2 linked regions of the Verrucomicrobium spinosum DSM 4136 = JCM 18804 genome follow. The protein of the gene in region 1 interacts with the protein of each later gene in a pairwise test. Links are inferred from orthologs where the notes say so. Each region holds a gene or a part of one and is shown on either strand. Other genes may lie near its edges.

Evidence for each region. The genes of interacting proteins can lie anywhere in the genome.
Region 2: the proteins of hflC (region 1) and ftsH interact in binary tests that used the Escherichia coli proteins (3 or more experiments, as listed by UniProt). The link is inferred for Verrucomicrobium spinosum DSM 4136 = JCM 18804 from one-to-one orthologs.

What each region holds. Positions count from the first base shown.
Region 1 is NZ_ABIZ01000001.1:1,822,503-1,829,768, reverse strand. The notes cover bases 1,755-4,548. They hold hflC (protease modulator HflC), read right to left. Parts: upstream 3,814-4,548; coding sequence 2,695-3,813; downstream 1,755-2,694. Other genes in these bases: hflK (FtsH protease activity modulator HflK), read right to left, coding at 3,865-4,548; VSP_RS42015 (hypothetical protein), read right to left, coding at 1,755-1,918. Outside these bases: VSP_RS07065 (GNAT family N-acetyltransferase), read right to left, coding at 1-381; VSP_RS34285 (DUF7079 family protein), read right to left, coding at 753-1,130; more of VSP_RS42015, read right to left, coding at 1,199-1,754; more of hflK, read right to left, coding at 4,549-4,911; lpxD (UDP-3-O-(3-hydroxymyristoyl)glucosamine N-acyltransferase), read right to left, coding at 5,422-6,480; VSP_RS07030 (OmpH/Skp family outer membrane protein), read right to left, coding at 6,613-7,257.
Region 2 is NZ_ABIZ01000001.1:5,579,852-5,584,567, forward strand. What follows is about bases 1,716-4,628. They hold ftsH (ATP-dependent zinc metalloprotease FtsH), read right to left. Parts: upstream 4,269-4,628; coding sequence 2,163-4,268; downstream 1,716-2,162. Other genes in these bases: VSP_RS22795 (ABC transporter permease), read left to right, coding at 4,524-4,628. Also shown: tRNA (adenosine(37)-N6)-dimethylallyltransferase MiaA, read right to left, coding at 1-792; VSP_RS43160 (RNA recognition motif domain-containing protein), read right to left, coding at 923-1,639; more of VSP_RS22795, read left to right, coding at 4,629-4,716. UniProt on the Escherichia coli protein: Acts as a processive, ATP-dependent zinc metallopeptidase for both cytoplasmic and membrane proteins. Plays a role in the quality control of integral membrane proteins.

The DNA.
Region 1 (7,266 bases):
CTGCAAAGCGTGAAAGGCAACAACGTCGCCCGGAACGAGTGACCTGACGGGATGTTCCGGTGGAATGACGGCGGTTGCATAGCCGATGGACGCAGGACCGATGACCACCGAAGCGACGGATGCGAGCGCCTTGGCAAAGCTCGCGGGTGAGCAATCGGAAACCACCTTTGCCAGCAGCCCTTTGAGTTTGTCCGCACAGGTCGATGGCAACGAGACGATCGCCGCCCCATGCCGGAACATGGCAAAGGCACCCCAGTAGTCTGCAAGGTCACCACCGTGGATCTGGATACTCAATGGAGCAGCAAACAGACTGTGCGGCGAGCAACCCAGATGAGAAGCCAAGTAGGCATTGGCGATGGTGACGACGGATGGGTTCAGCATTGCTTCAATCACCGCCCTTGGTGCAGCTTCGGCATCTCGTCAAACTCAGATCATCTCCGTCTGACCAGAAACAAGATGCACGAAACGGAAGCGGGCATGAGACAGGGAATACCCGCGACGGCAATGAACCAGCTGAAACCGATGCCGAGCCAGGCCAGCCAGTGAACACCTGTTTCGTCGCGAAACTCTCCCTGAGGGTTGTGATCCCAAGCCACGTACAACATGAGCGCACCCAGGCAAAAGCCCAACAGGCAGAAGCCTCCGGCAACCAGCCACACTATCAGCTCCCACGATGAAGCTGGAGACGAAGTGGAGAGCTGATGTGGGCGAACTTGCTGGGGCATCGTTTTCAGGCAAGAGGCTTGGGGGCGTCAACTGGCGCAAATTGTTTCTTGGCGTTGCTCGCTCAGCAGGGTTTTCACGACGCCCCACGGCCCTTCAATGGCACCCCATTGGAAAGCTGGAAGATGAACAAGGGGCCGCTGGTTGTATCGCGGAGCGATGTGCTCCCGAATCCAATCTTCACCCCAAGCTCCCCAGGCGCCCGCCACGCAAATCAAATTCAGAGCGCAGGCCGGATAGACCTCATGCAGGAGTATTTCCTGAAGCTCTTTGACGCTGTATCTGCTCCCCGCAAGAACCGACGCCGTGCGTTGGCAATCCTCCTGAGACAGTTCGTCATCCAGGAAGAGCTCTGACAACGCTTCCCATACGGGCATGCACTCGAGTATCTGATTCTCCGTGGGCATTTCCTATTGTAGGCGAATTGCCTGATACAGGCAAGCCGAGGAAGGGGCTTATAAATAGACCGTTCCCACTATTTCTTCGGAACACTGTATTGTGGAGCGATCAATTGAACATCATCCGGATGCAATTTAGACAATGGATAGGATGAGTACACCTGACCATCTGCACGGACGATGGTAATTTCCCCTTTCTCAAGGTCGATTCCTGTAACCTTTCCGATCAATTCGCGCCCATCGATGCTGCGCCAGGTACGCGTGTCAGTCGGAACTGCCAATGTCGCCTGCAAGGCGGTCGCCGTCGAGCTTCCTGTCGTTCCCATAGTCTTTGTACCAACTGCAAAATCATGACCAGATGTTGGAACAGCAGTACTTGGATTTGAGGGAGACAGAGATTCCGGAAGTTGAGCCGGGGGAGCACTCTCACGGGGGCCTGAAAGCATAGAAGCAAAAAATGCGATACCAATGCCGACAACGACAAGCCCCAGACATCCACATCCAGCATACGTAACGTTGCTACCACCACAACTTGGGCATCGACGAGAGAGATTCTTGCCTTTGGGGTACCAGGTGTAACCGCAATCCTTACACCTATTCTGCGCTCTTTTTGTCCTCGCCATATCTAAGGTTCCTTTGTGAATCGCTAGCGTAAGATTGTCTTTTTTCAACTTGTCGCAGAACTTTTTTACGCATGAGGAAAACGAACACTTTTTGCGCTGTTTAGTTTTTTTGTAGCATATTGATATTGCAACCCTGTAGATAAGACCTCCCAAACCCTGAAGAGGTTTATCCACGAATTGACTCTTTACCCTAGCCACTCAAAATCCCTTTTTTACTTATAGGCCCACCTGAATCACGCGGAAGCTTGCACTACTAACTAATTCAGCTCGCTCATGAAATGTGCTAGCGGGAGCGGCGGACAAAACCGGCGGGACGCCGGTAGCACGCACAGCCGGGACGGCTGTGTCACTTCAGTGGCGCAGGTCGTGTTTGAGGAACCTGACTACTCCGTATAGGCATCGACATACATCCACATGAATCGGACAATGCGAAGGGTCAGTGCGGGCGACTCCATTTCCCAGGCTGGGGCTTTGGCCAGCAGGTGTTCATAGATCTCCTGGTCACTGAGCCGTCCCGCCTGAAGGCGAATGCCATAAGGGAAAATGCGGCGGGGCCGATGATCTCCTTTTTGCGAACGAGCTGAGGGCTGAAAGCCCGGGGTGATACCCAGCCTTGGGCAACGCCCAAGGTTGGCGTTAGCTTTAGATGTTGAGGGCTGTAGGCCCGGGGTCATTCAGGGATGCTCGTCGTGGGCAGGTTTGATGAGGCCGGGCCTTCAGCCCTCATGGGGTTGGTTAGGCATCTTTTCCTTGGGCGTTGCCCAAGGCTGGTATCACGCCGGACCTTCGGCCCTCCTGAAGTGGCACTCCCGCCACCGGTTTGTGGATGCGCCAGCGGGGCTCCGGCGCTCGCCAAGAAACAACTTCGTGGGTTCCATGAAATACACAACACCCCCCGTTCCTCCACTGCCCCCGGTGGTTCAAAGACCACCAGGAGCTGTTTCACCAAATCACTGCGCCACCGGAGTCGGCACAGGCGCTGACGCAGGCGCAGGGGTTGGCACTGGGGCAGGTGCTGGCATTACGGCGGGTGCAGGCGACGCTTTGGCTTGCGTTGGCTTCGCTGCGGGTGTCACCACCGGTTCCGTCTTCCCTTCCGGGTTCATGGACTTCAGGTACTTGAAGAAGTCGCTGTCCGTCGTGAGGATGAGGGTGCTGTCGCGGCCGAGGGTGGTTTTGTAGGTCTCCAGGGTCTTGACGAACTGGTAGAGCTGGGCGGCGGAGGTGCTGGTGTTGTAAGCCTGGGCGTAGATCTCGGTGGCTTTGGCGTCGGCCTCACCCTGAATTTCCTGAACCTTGCGGTAGGCGCTGGATTCGATCTCGCGGAGGTCCTTCTCCTTGCGACCAATGATCTTGGCGGCCTCACCCTCGCCTTCAGAGCGAAAACGTTCGGCAATCTGCATGCGCTCAGAGGTCATGCGGTCATAGATCTTGTCGCTCACGGCCGGGTTGTAGTTGATGCGCTTGAACTGCACCTCCAGGATCTCGATGCCCCAGGCCTTGGCGCTCTCCGCGGCGGCAGCCAGGACTTCCTTCTCCAGAACAGAGCGACCGTACTGGATGGCCGGGAGCTGCGTCACCACAGCGATGCCCTGCACCGAGAGTTTCTCCACCTCCACCTTGCGCGTCTTGTCGCTGCGCACCACCTCTACAAGGTCGTGCTTGGCCACGACACCGCGGGTGGCGCTGCCGACGATGTCGGTGATGCGGGAAAGCGCGCTGCGCTCGTCACGAAGGCTCTGGTAGTAGCGGAGGGGATCGGCGATGCGCCATCGGGCGAAGGCATTCACCACGACGGTGAGCTTCTCACGGGTGGACATGGAGTCAGAAGGACCGTCCCACTCGAGGATGCGCTTCTCGAAACGGTGTACCTGCTGAATGAAAGGTGCCTTGAAGTGAAGACCGGCCTCATTCTTCTCAAGCCGGTTGTTGATGGCACCACCCACGGGCTCGCCGAACTGGGTGATGATGATTTGCTCGGTCTCACCCACGGTGTAGGCGCTGACGGAGAAGAGAAAGAGCAGCAGCACGGCACCTGCCAGGGACAGGAGGTAAATGGAAGCTTTCATGAGAAAAAGATGGGGGACAAAACGGATGAAAAGTTGCCGGAGGTTTCAGGATCAACGCACCGGCTGGGTGACCTGACGCTGGGGAGCGGGCTGCTGGTAAGGCACCGGCACCTGGGGTTGCGGCTGCTGGAGGTGCATGAGGGGCAGGAACTGTTTGGCCGCGTCATCCAGGATGATCTTGCCGCCCAACTTGGGAATGACTTCGGCCATGGTTTCCAGGTAGATGCGCTGACGGGTCACCTCAGGAGCCTTTTCATACTGGGTCAGCAGGGCATTGAAGCGGGCGACGTCGCCCTCGGCTTCGTTCACGCGTTTCACGGCGTAGCCCTCTGCCTCGCTGACCTTCTGCTCGGCCTCGCCACGAGCCCGGGGCACCACCTTGTTGTATTCCCCATTGGCCTGGTTGATCAACTGCTCCCGCTCCTGCTGGGCACGGCTCACTTCATCAAACGAGCGCTGCACCGGGCGCGGGGGGCGCACGTTGGTCAGTTGCACCTGCTCCACGCGCAGGCCCATGCCCAGGCGGTCCACCACGGTCACCAGCTGCTTGCGCACCTCCATCTGGATGTCCTCACGTCCGAAGGTGAGCACCTCATCCACCGTGCGATCCCCCACCACCTCACGCATCACGCTCTCCGCCACATCACGAAGGGTGGCCTCCGGCGTACGGAGATGGAAGAGGTAGGCGCGCGCGTCAGTCACACCGTACTGCACCACCCACTCCACCTCTGCGGCGTTCAGGTCACCCGTGACCATGTTCTTCTCCGCCTCGGACTCCCTGGAGCTCTGGTACTCATTCGTGGTGTAGCCAGTGGAAAAACCAAACTCCATCTTGAGCTGGCGCTGAACCGGCACCTCCGTGACGCGATCGACGCCGAAGGGTATGCGGAAGCGCAGGCCGGGACCGCTCGTTTCCAGGTAGCGGCCGAACCGTTGCACCACGCCCACGGACTCCGCCGGCACCGTGTAGAAGCTGGTCAGCACGCCGATCACGAGGAACAGCCCTACCGCCCCAAGACCAAGGGTGCGAAGACTGACCTTTATCTGGGGCATCTGCGGGAACTGCGGCAGCTGGGGAGGTTGGTTGGATCGAGTCATAGTGGGAGTTTAGCGCAGGAAACGGTAAAAAGTAAGGGCAAGAGGCAGGGAGGGCCGTTTTCTCCCAGCCGAGCAGGATGGCACAAAGGATGGGGAAACAGCGGAGGAAGGCTGCCGGGAGCCGATCTGCGGTACAGGAGAGAACAGAACGGCGCCACCTCACAAGCCGCACTGCGGCAGAATGTCGCGGCGAACCCGGGGATAACCGGAGACTGTCGAAATTGAGTGAAATCAGCTGGGCAGGCGAAACTTGCAGACATGGAGGTAGCGATGGAGAGAGCGGATATTGTCAGCTTTCCCACCTGATCCTCCTCTGCGGAGGCACCCAGGGTTGACTCGCTTGAGCCTCGTCAAGGCAGGGCTCATAGCCCGATCCTCTTCAAGGAAGAGCTTCGACCGAGCATCTGCACTGCGGACGTTCCTTGGCTGCCCTTTCTTTGTGCCGTCGTGCCTTTGTGTGAGGTCAAAGACAGTTCGCTATTTCCGAAAACTCACTTCCACCTTCCAAGATCACGCCTCCTGGCCAGCCCCCAGTCTGGCCTCAAGCTCCTGGACTCTTTTTTCCATCGCTTTCAGGCGGTCCAGGATCTCCGGCACGCGGCCGGGGTAGGTGAGAGCACGACGCCCCTCCATGAGAGGCTTGGCGGGGTATCCCGTATAGACGCCGGACTCCGAGAGATCCTTGGTGATCCCTGACTTGGCCATCACCGTGATCTTGTCGCCAATTTTCAGATGCCCGGCCACTCCCACCTGTCCCGCCATGGTGACATAGTCGCCCAGGCGGGTGCTCCCGGAGATGCCGACCTGGGAGACAATAAGGCAATGCTTCCCCGTAATCACGTTGTGGGCGATCTGGACCAGGTTGTCGATCTTGCTCCCCTCACCGATCCAGGTGCGACCGAAGCGCGCACGGTCAATGGTGGTGCAGGATCCGACTTCCACGTCGTCATCCAGCTGCACAATGCCCACCTGGTCGATCTTGAGGTGACGGCCATTGCTGAACTCGTAACCGAAACCGTCCGTACCAATCATGGCCCCGCTGTGAATAATGACCCTGTCACCGAGGATGCAGCGGTCCTTGATCACGGCATGGGCATGAAGCAAGCACCCCTCCCCTAGACGGGAACCGTGGCCGATAAAGGAACCCGCGTAGATGGCCGTTCCATCGCCGATCTCCACATCGTCCTCGATCACTACATGGGGGCCGATGTAAACTCGCTCAGGGTTGAGCTTTGCTGTCTCGCTGATGACTGCTGTGGGGTGAACGCCGGTCTGGATCTCCCGCTTGGGCGGGCCAAACTTCTGGATCACAATGGAGAACTGCAACGTCGGGTTCGCCACGCGGATAACGGCCATGGATTCCGGAATGTCCTGAAAATCCTCGCCCGTCAGCAGCACGCTGGCACGGGATTTTTTGAGCGCCGGAGCGTACCGCGGATTACCCAGAAAGGTGATGTGCCCCGGCTCCGCTTCCTGGATCGAGCCAAAGCCAGTCACCAGCAGATAGGGATCGCCGTGGGTGATCTTGCCTTCGAGCAGCGTGGCCAGTTCCTGGAGCGAAATGTTCATGGGGAGGGAAGACAAACGGTTTGGGGTAACGATGCGCTTAAAAAGCAAAACCCTGCTTTGAACGCAAGTTCAAAGCAGGGCGGAAGTAGGTTTTACCGGAGAAGCTCTCCTGCCTGCGGGAGGCGCGGTAGATTACTTCTTCTTGGTGCTGGGTTTGGTCGGAGCCGCGGCGGGCTTCTCTTCTGCAGCAGGAGCTGCGGCACCGCCAGCAGGGGCATCCTTGTTGAGCTCCACAATCACCTCGGCGGTGAAATCCTGGGTGGTACCCTCTTTGGCGTGGATGAGGAAGGGCAGACCCATGGCACCCATGCCACTCTTGTCAAACACGAGGTCATACTGGTCGGCCTTGGCCTTGTCGTTCACCACCTTCAGGATCTCTTCATAGAGGCCCTTGCGCTGCTGCATGCCTTCCGTCTGAAGCTGCTGCTCGCGGAGCTGGCGGAACTCATTGATGTCGCGCTCCAGGGAGCGGATCTCCTGAGCTTTGCTCTCGAACTCAGAGCGCTTTTTGGCGCGGATGGATTCGCTGAGAACGGGGTCCTGGGCTTCCTTTTTGATCTTCTCGATGTCGTCAGCCAGCTTCTTCAGCGTGGCGAAACGGTCAGCCAGTTGCTCTTTGGCCTTGTCGGCATTTTCCTTGAGCTGGGACTGGGCACCCTTGGTCTTGTAGTATTCAGCGAAGGCCTTGCTGAGGTCCACCACACCGATTTTGAGTTCGGCGGCGGGAGCCAGGGCGGCAAGGGAACAGATGACGGCAATGATACGGAGGTATTTCATGATACTAGC
Region 2 (4,716 bases), 3.8 Mb from region 1 along the record:
GGCGTACTGCCGGGTGGCAAGCTGGAGGGCTTCAATCATCTCGATCTCAGACAGCTCCCCTGCCAGATGACGACGCACCTCATTGACCCCGATGGCTTTATCGGCTGTACCAGAAAGCTCCCCTGCCGCGGCGACCTCTTCTACAAGTCCAGCCTTCACCATGTTCAGAACGCGTTGGTTGATGCGGATGTCCAACACCTCCTTGGGCCATTGCAGACGCATTCCGCGATAGGCTGGCTCTTGCAGCTTCCATGCGGAACGGAGTTCAGACTGAGGCTGACTGGTAAGGAGGCAGATCTCCAAGGCCCGCGTGACATAGCGGTCGTTCTTCAAGTTCACCGTCGTCGCAGCGTGGGGATCCCGCATCAACAACCACGCCACGCGTTCTCTGGCAGTGAGGTGCTCGAGCTTCGAACGCAGGCTGGCGTCTGACGGCAGAGGACTCAAGCCGTGCGTCAGCGCTTTGACGTACAACCCGCTGCCCCCCACCACGATGGGCACCTTTCCCCGTGACGCAATCTCATCGATCACCTGCCTGGCCAGCTCGGAGTAGAAGGCCGCATCCCCCACCTCGGTGAGAGCGAGCACATCGTAGAGATGATGAGGCACCCTTGTTCGCTCCTCTGAAGTGGGTTTCGCGGTGCAAATATCGAGCCCCCTATAGAGCTGGAAAGCATCAGCATTCACCACCTCCCCACCCCAACGCTCCGCCAGTTCCACTGCGAGCGCAGACTTCCCTGAGCCGGTGGGGCCGACCACAAAAAAAGGTTTGATGACAGGGCTGACGGACACAAAAGCAGGCAGTTAGAAACTAATGCGCAACTCCAAGGTGGGACATCACCTGTCGCGCACAAGAAAAAACCGCCTGTCAGCAAGAAGCCGACAAGCGGTTGAAGAAGGTCAATCTCCGTAAATCTCTTGCCTAGGCGGCAAGAGTCGGGCCGGGCTCTTCGGACGTCTCCGGGGAAGCGGCAGGTGCTTCAGAAGACTCCCTCCGGGGCTCCTCTTCATCACGAGGAGACATGGGCTTTGCGCCGCCCACCACAAGGGGCCGCCCCATGAAGTCTTTGCCGTTCAGATCGTCCACGGCCTTTTTCGCCTCGTCCACGCTCATCATGGTAACAAAGGCAAAACCCTTGGAGCGCTGGGTGCGGTTGTTCACCACCACTTCAGCATTCTTCACACGGCCGGAACCGTTGAAGAGCTCAAAGAGGTCACTCTCAGAAGCATCGTAGCTCAGGTTGCCCACATAGAGGCGCTCTGTGGTGACTTCCGTCGAAATCGGGGCCTGCCGCGGGGGACGGGCTGGTTTCGGACTGGACTCAACACGGGACTTGGCGGCTTCACGATCACCACGGGCGATCGGGCCAAGTTCACGGGGGGCTTTGGGTTGCGGAGCAGGTTTGGCAGGAGCTTTGGGCTTGCCAAGCAGACCGAACGTCACCACCGAAAGGAACTTCTGGAATCCAGTAGGTTCAGGGGGCTTGGAGCGGTTGGGGCGGAAGTTTCCGCGGGTATCGCTGTTGCTGCTATTGCTGCTGCGGGTGCTGTCGGGGCGGTTGTTGCTGCCACTGCGGTGGCGGCGGCCTCCACGGCGCCCATTCGGGCGGCCGGAGCCATTGCTGTTGTAGTCGCTCATCGGAACGGTATTTCGTTTTCTCTGGTTTCGGAGCGAAGCATGACCAGGGCGTGGCACGGCACGGATCCGCAGAAACGGCAGATCCAGCTATATCCGAAGCGAACGGAGAAAGTGCGGCGCGACTGGGGCTTCGCATGCAGTTCTGGCCACCGGCGGAGACGGCTGGCATCGCCGAAGATGCACGGTGACGGGTCAAGGCAGCACAAAGAGCTTCCGGAGTCATGGATGACTGGAAGGAGAGGCGGTTAGGTGCTTTTCGCGGGCTTGGGCAGCGCATTTGCGAAGCATTTCCAGGACTGGGCCTCAAAGCGGCATGCTTTGACGAACTGACAGAAATGACAGTACTGGGATGCGCGGGGTGGCGCAAGGGGTTTTTCCCGAGGCGAATTTTTGCCCCGCAACCCCTTCAAGGTCAGCGAATACACGAAATCCCGCAGGGGGAGGTTTGACCGGACCACAAAAAAGCGCCTGCACGCTGGAGAGCATGCAGGCGCTTCTTTTGAAAGAATCGGGAGATCAGGAATCAGGCCGGGACACCGACAACACCGCCAGGCAACCCGCCCTCCTGCTCGTCCTCAGCAGAACTGGCAGTGCGTTCAGGGGTAGCCTTGGGTACGGGAGGAGGCGTAGGAGGCTTGGGTGACTGGGGAGGATTCTGAATCTTACCGGTCTTCATGATCTCCTTGATGTGGCTGCCGTCGAGCGTCTCAAACTCCAGAAGGGCATGGGCAATGGCGTCCAGCTTGTCCTTGTTGGCGAGCAGGATGTCTTTGGCCTTGGAATAGGCTTCGTCGATGAGACGTTTCACCTCCTCGTCAATCTTCTGAGCGGTGGCACCACTGTAGTTGCGAGAACGACCGAGGTCGCGGGCCAGGAAGACGGCTCCGTCCCCTTCTCCGTATTCCACCATGCCGAGCTTCTCGCTCATGCCCCAGGCGCAAACCATGCTGCGGGCGATGTTCGTCGCCTGGCGGATGTCCCCCATGGCTCCGTTGGTCACATCGCTGAACTGGACTTCTTCAGCCACTCGGCCACCCATGGCGACCACGAGGTCGTCAAGGAGCTCACTCTTGCGGTGGGTGAATTTGTCCTCTTCAGGCAGCCACATGGTGGACCCGAGGGAGGGGCCGCGAGGGATGATGGTCACCTTGTGCAGGGGATCCGTATGCTCCAGAAGTTCGATCAGAATGGCGTGTCCCGCTTCATGGTAGGCGGTGTTCTCCTTTTCCTTCTCGCTCAGAGCAAGGCTACGGCGCTCACGGCCCCATCGCACCTTGTCACGGGCTTCCTCAAGCTCGGGAGTACCAATGGCCTTGAGATTTTTGCGAGCCGCCAGAAGGGCCGCCTCGTTGATGATATTGGCAAGCTCCGCACCGGAGAAGCCGGGGGTGCCACGGGCCACCTTGCTGAGGTCAGCGTTCTCGCTCAGCTTCACGCGCTTGGCATGAACGCGGAGGATTTCCTCACGACCCTTCACATCTGGAAGGCTCACCGTGACCTGACGGTCAAAGCGGCCCGGACGAAGCAGGGCGGGATCCAGCACATCAGGACGGTTCGTGGCGGCAATGATGATGACACCTTCCTGAGTGTCGAAACCATCCATCTCCACCAGCATGGCATTCAGCGTCTGCTCGCGCTCGTCATGTCCCCCACCGAGCCCATGACCACGATGGCGGCCCACGGCATCGATTTCGTCAATGAAGATAAGGCACGGGGCATTTTTCTTGCCCTGCTCGAACATGTCACGCACACGGCTGGCACCCACGCCCACGAACATCTCGACGAAGTCGGAACCGCTAATGCTGAAGAATGGCACGTCAGCCTCACCTGCGATGGCCTTGGCGAGGAGCGTCTTACCCGTACCAGGAGAGCCGACCATGAGCACGCCCTTGGGGATCTTGCCACCCAGGCGCTGGAATTTCTTGGGATCCTTGAGGAATTCCACCAGTTCCCAGACTTCTTCCTTGGCCTCTTCCACGCCGGCCACATCCTTGAAGGTGATTTTGTTACGGTCCTGGTTGAGAAGACGGGCCCGGCTCTTGCCAAAGCTCATCGCTCCACGGCCCGCCATCTTCATCTGCTGACGGATCAGGAGGAACAGGCCCACAAACACCAAGATCGGCAACAGGGTGAAGAAGATCGTGCCCGTGTAGTTGGAGGCATACTCAGGCGTGATGACGATGAGCTCGACCTTGGACTTGTCCAAACCAGCTTTCTCAGCGGCAGCAAGGCGGGCGTCGTTGGCCTTTTCGATCATGCGGTGCAGCTCGTCCTTTTGGAAGGCAATGTTCACCTCCGTGGTGAAGCTGCCTTCGGCCGCAGGGTTTTTGCCGTCAGCGGAAACTCCCTTGGTGTAATAACCACTGAGGTACTCAGTGCCAGTGCCCTGATTGGTCACCAGCTTGAGCTCTTTGTCCTTGGTGGAGATGATCTGGTCGTTTTCCAGGAGTTGCTTGAACTCGGCAAACGTCTTTTTGCCACTTCCCCCCAGACTCTTGTCCTGGTTGAGGAAGAAGGCCCATGCGATGATGAGCGCGGAAGCGCCGAGAAGCACCAACCCCTTCCAGTTAAACTGGGGCTCGGGCGTCTTGCGGTTGTTGCGCTGGGGATTCTGTTCTTCGTCGAACATAGTGAAATAGTAAAAGAGGGCTTTAGGAAGGATACACCGAACGGAGGTCGTGGAAACCCTTAAATTTCGGAACGCTGACGCTCAGGCAGCGGACGCACCCGATTGCACGGTCCGGCGGCTGAGCAAGGGTTTAGTGACAGCGTTGTCAAGAATGTTCAAGCCCTGAGTCATGCTCAGGGCCAAAAAGCGGCCCAGCTCATGCACTTGCCCTTGTGTGCGCCCGTATGCCATGCCTAGTTTGCGCCTTCGTTACCCATGACGCCGCCCGCCGAATCCCAGCCGACTCCTCCGCGCCCCAAAAAAGGGGCTGCCCGATCGGCTCTATCGCCGTTGGCAGGTGGGCGCTCAACTTGGTGGCAGCGCCTCCTGACCCGTTTCACGGGCCGTAGCCCGGATTCAGCGGGCAACACCATGCTGCCGGTGCTCATGGAGGTATTTGCCGGGTTCT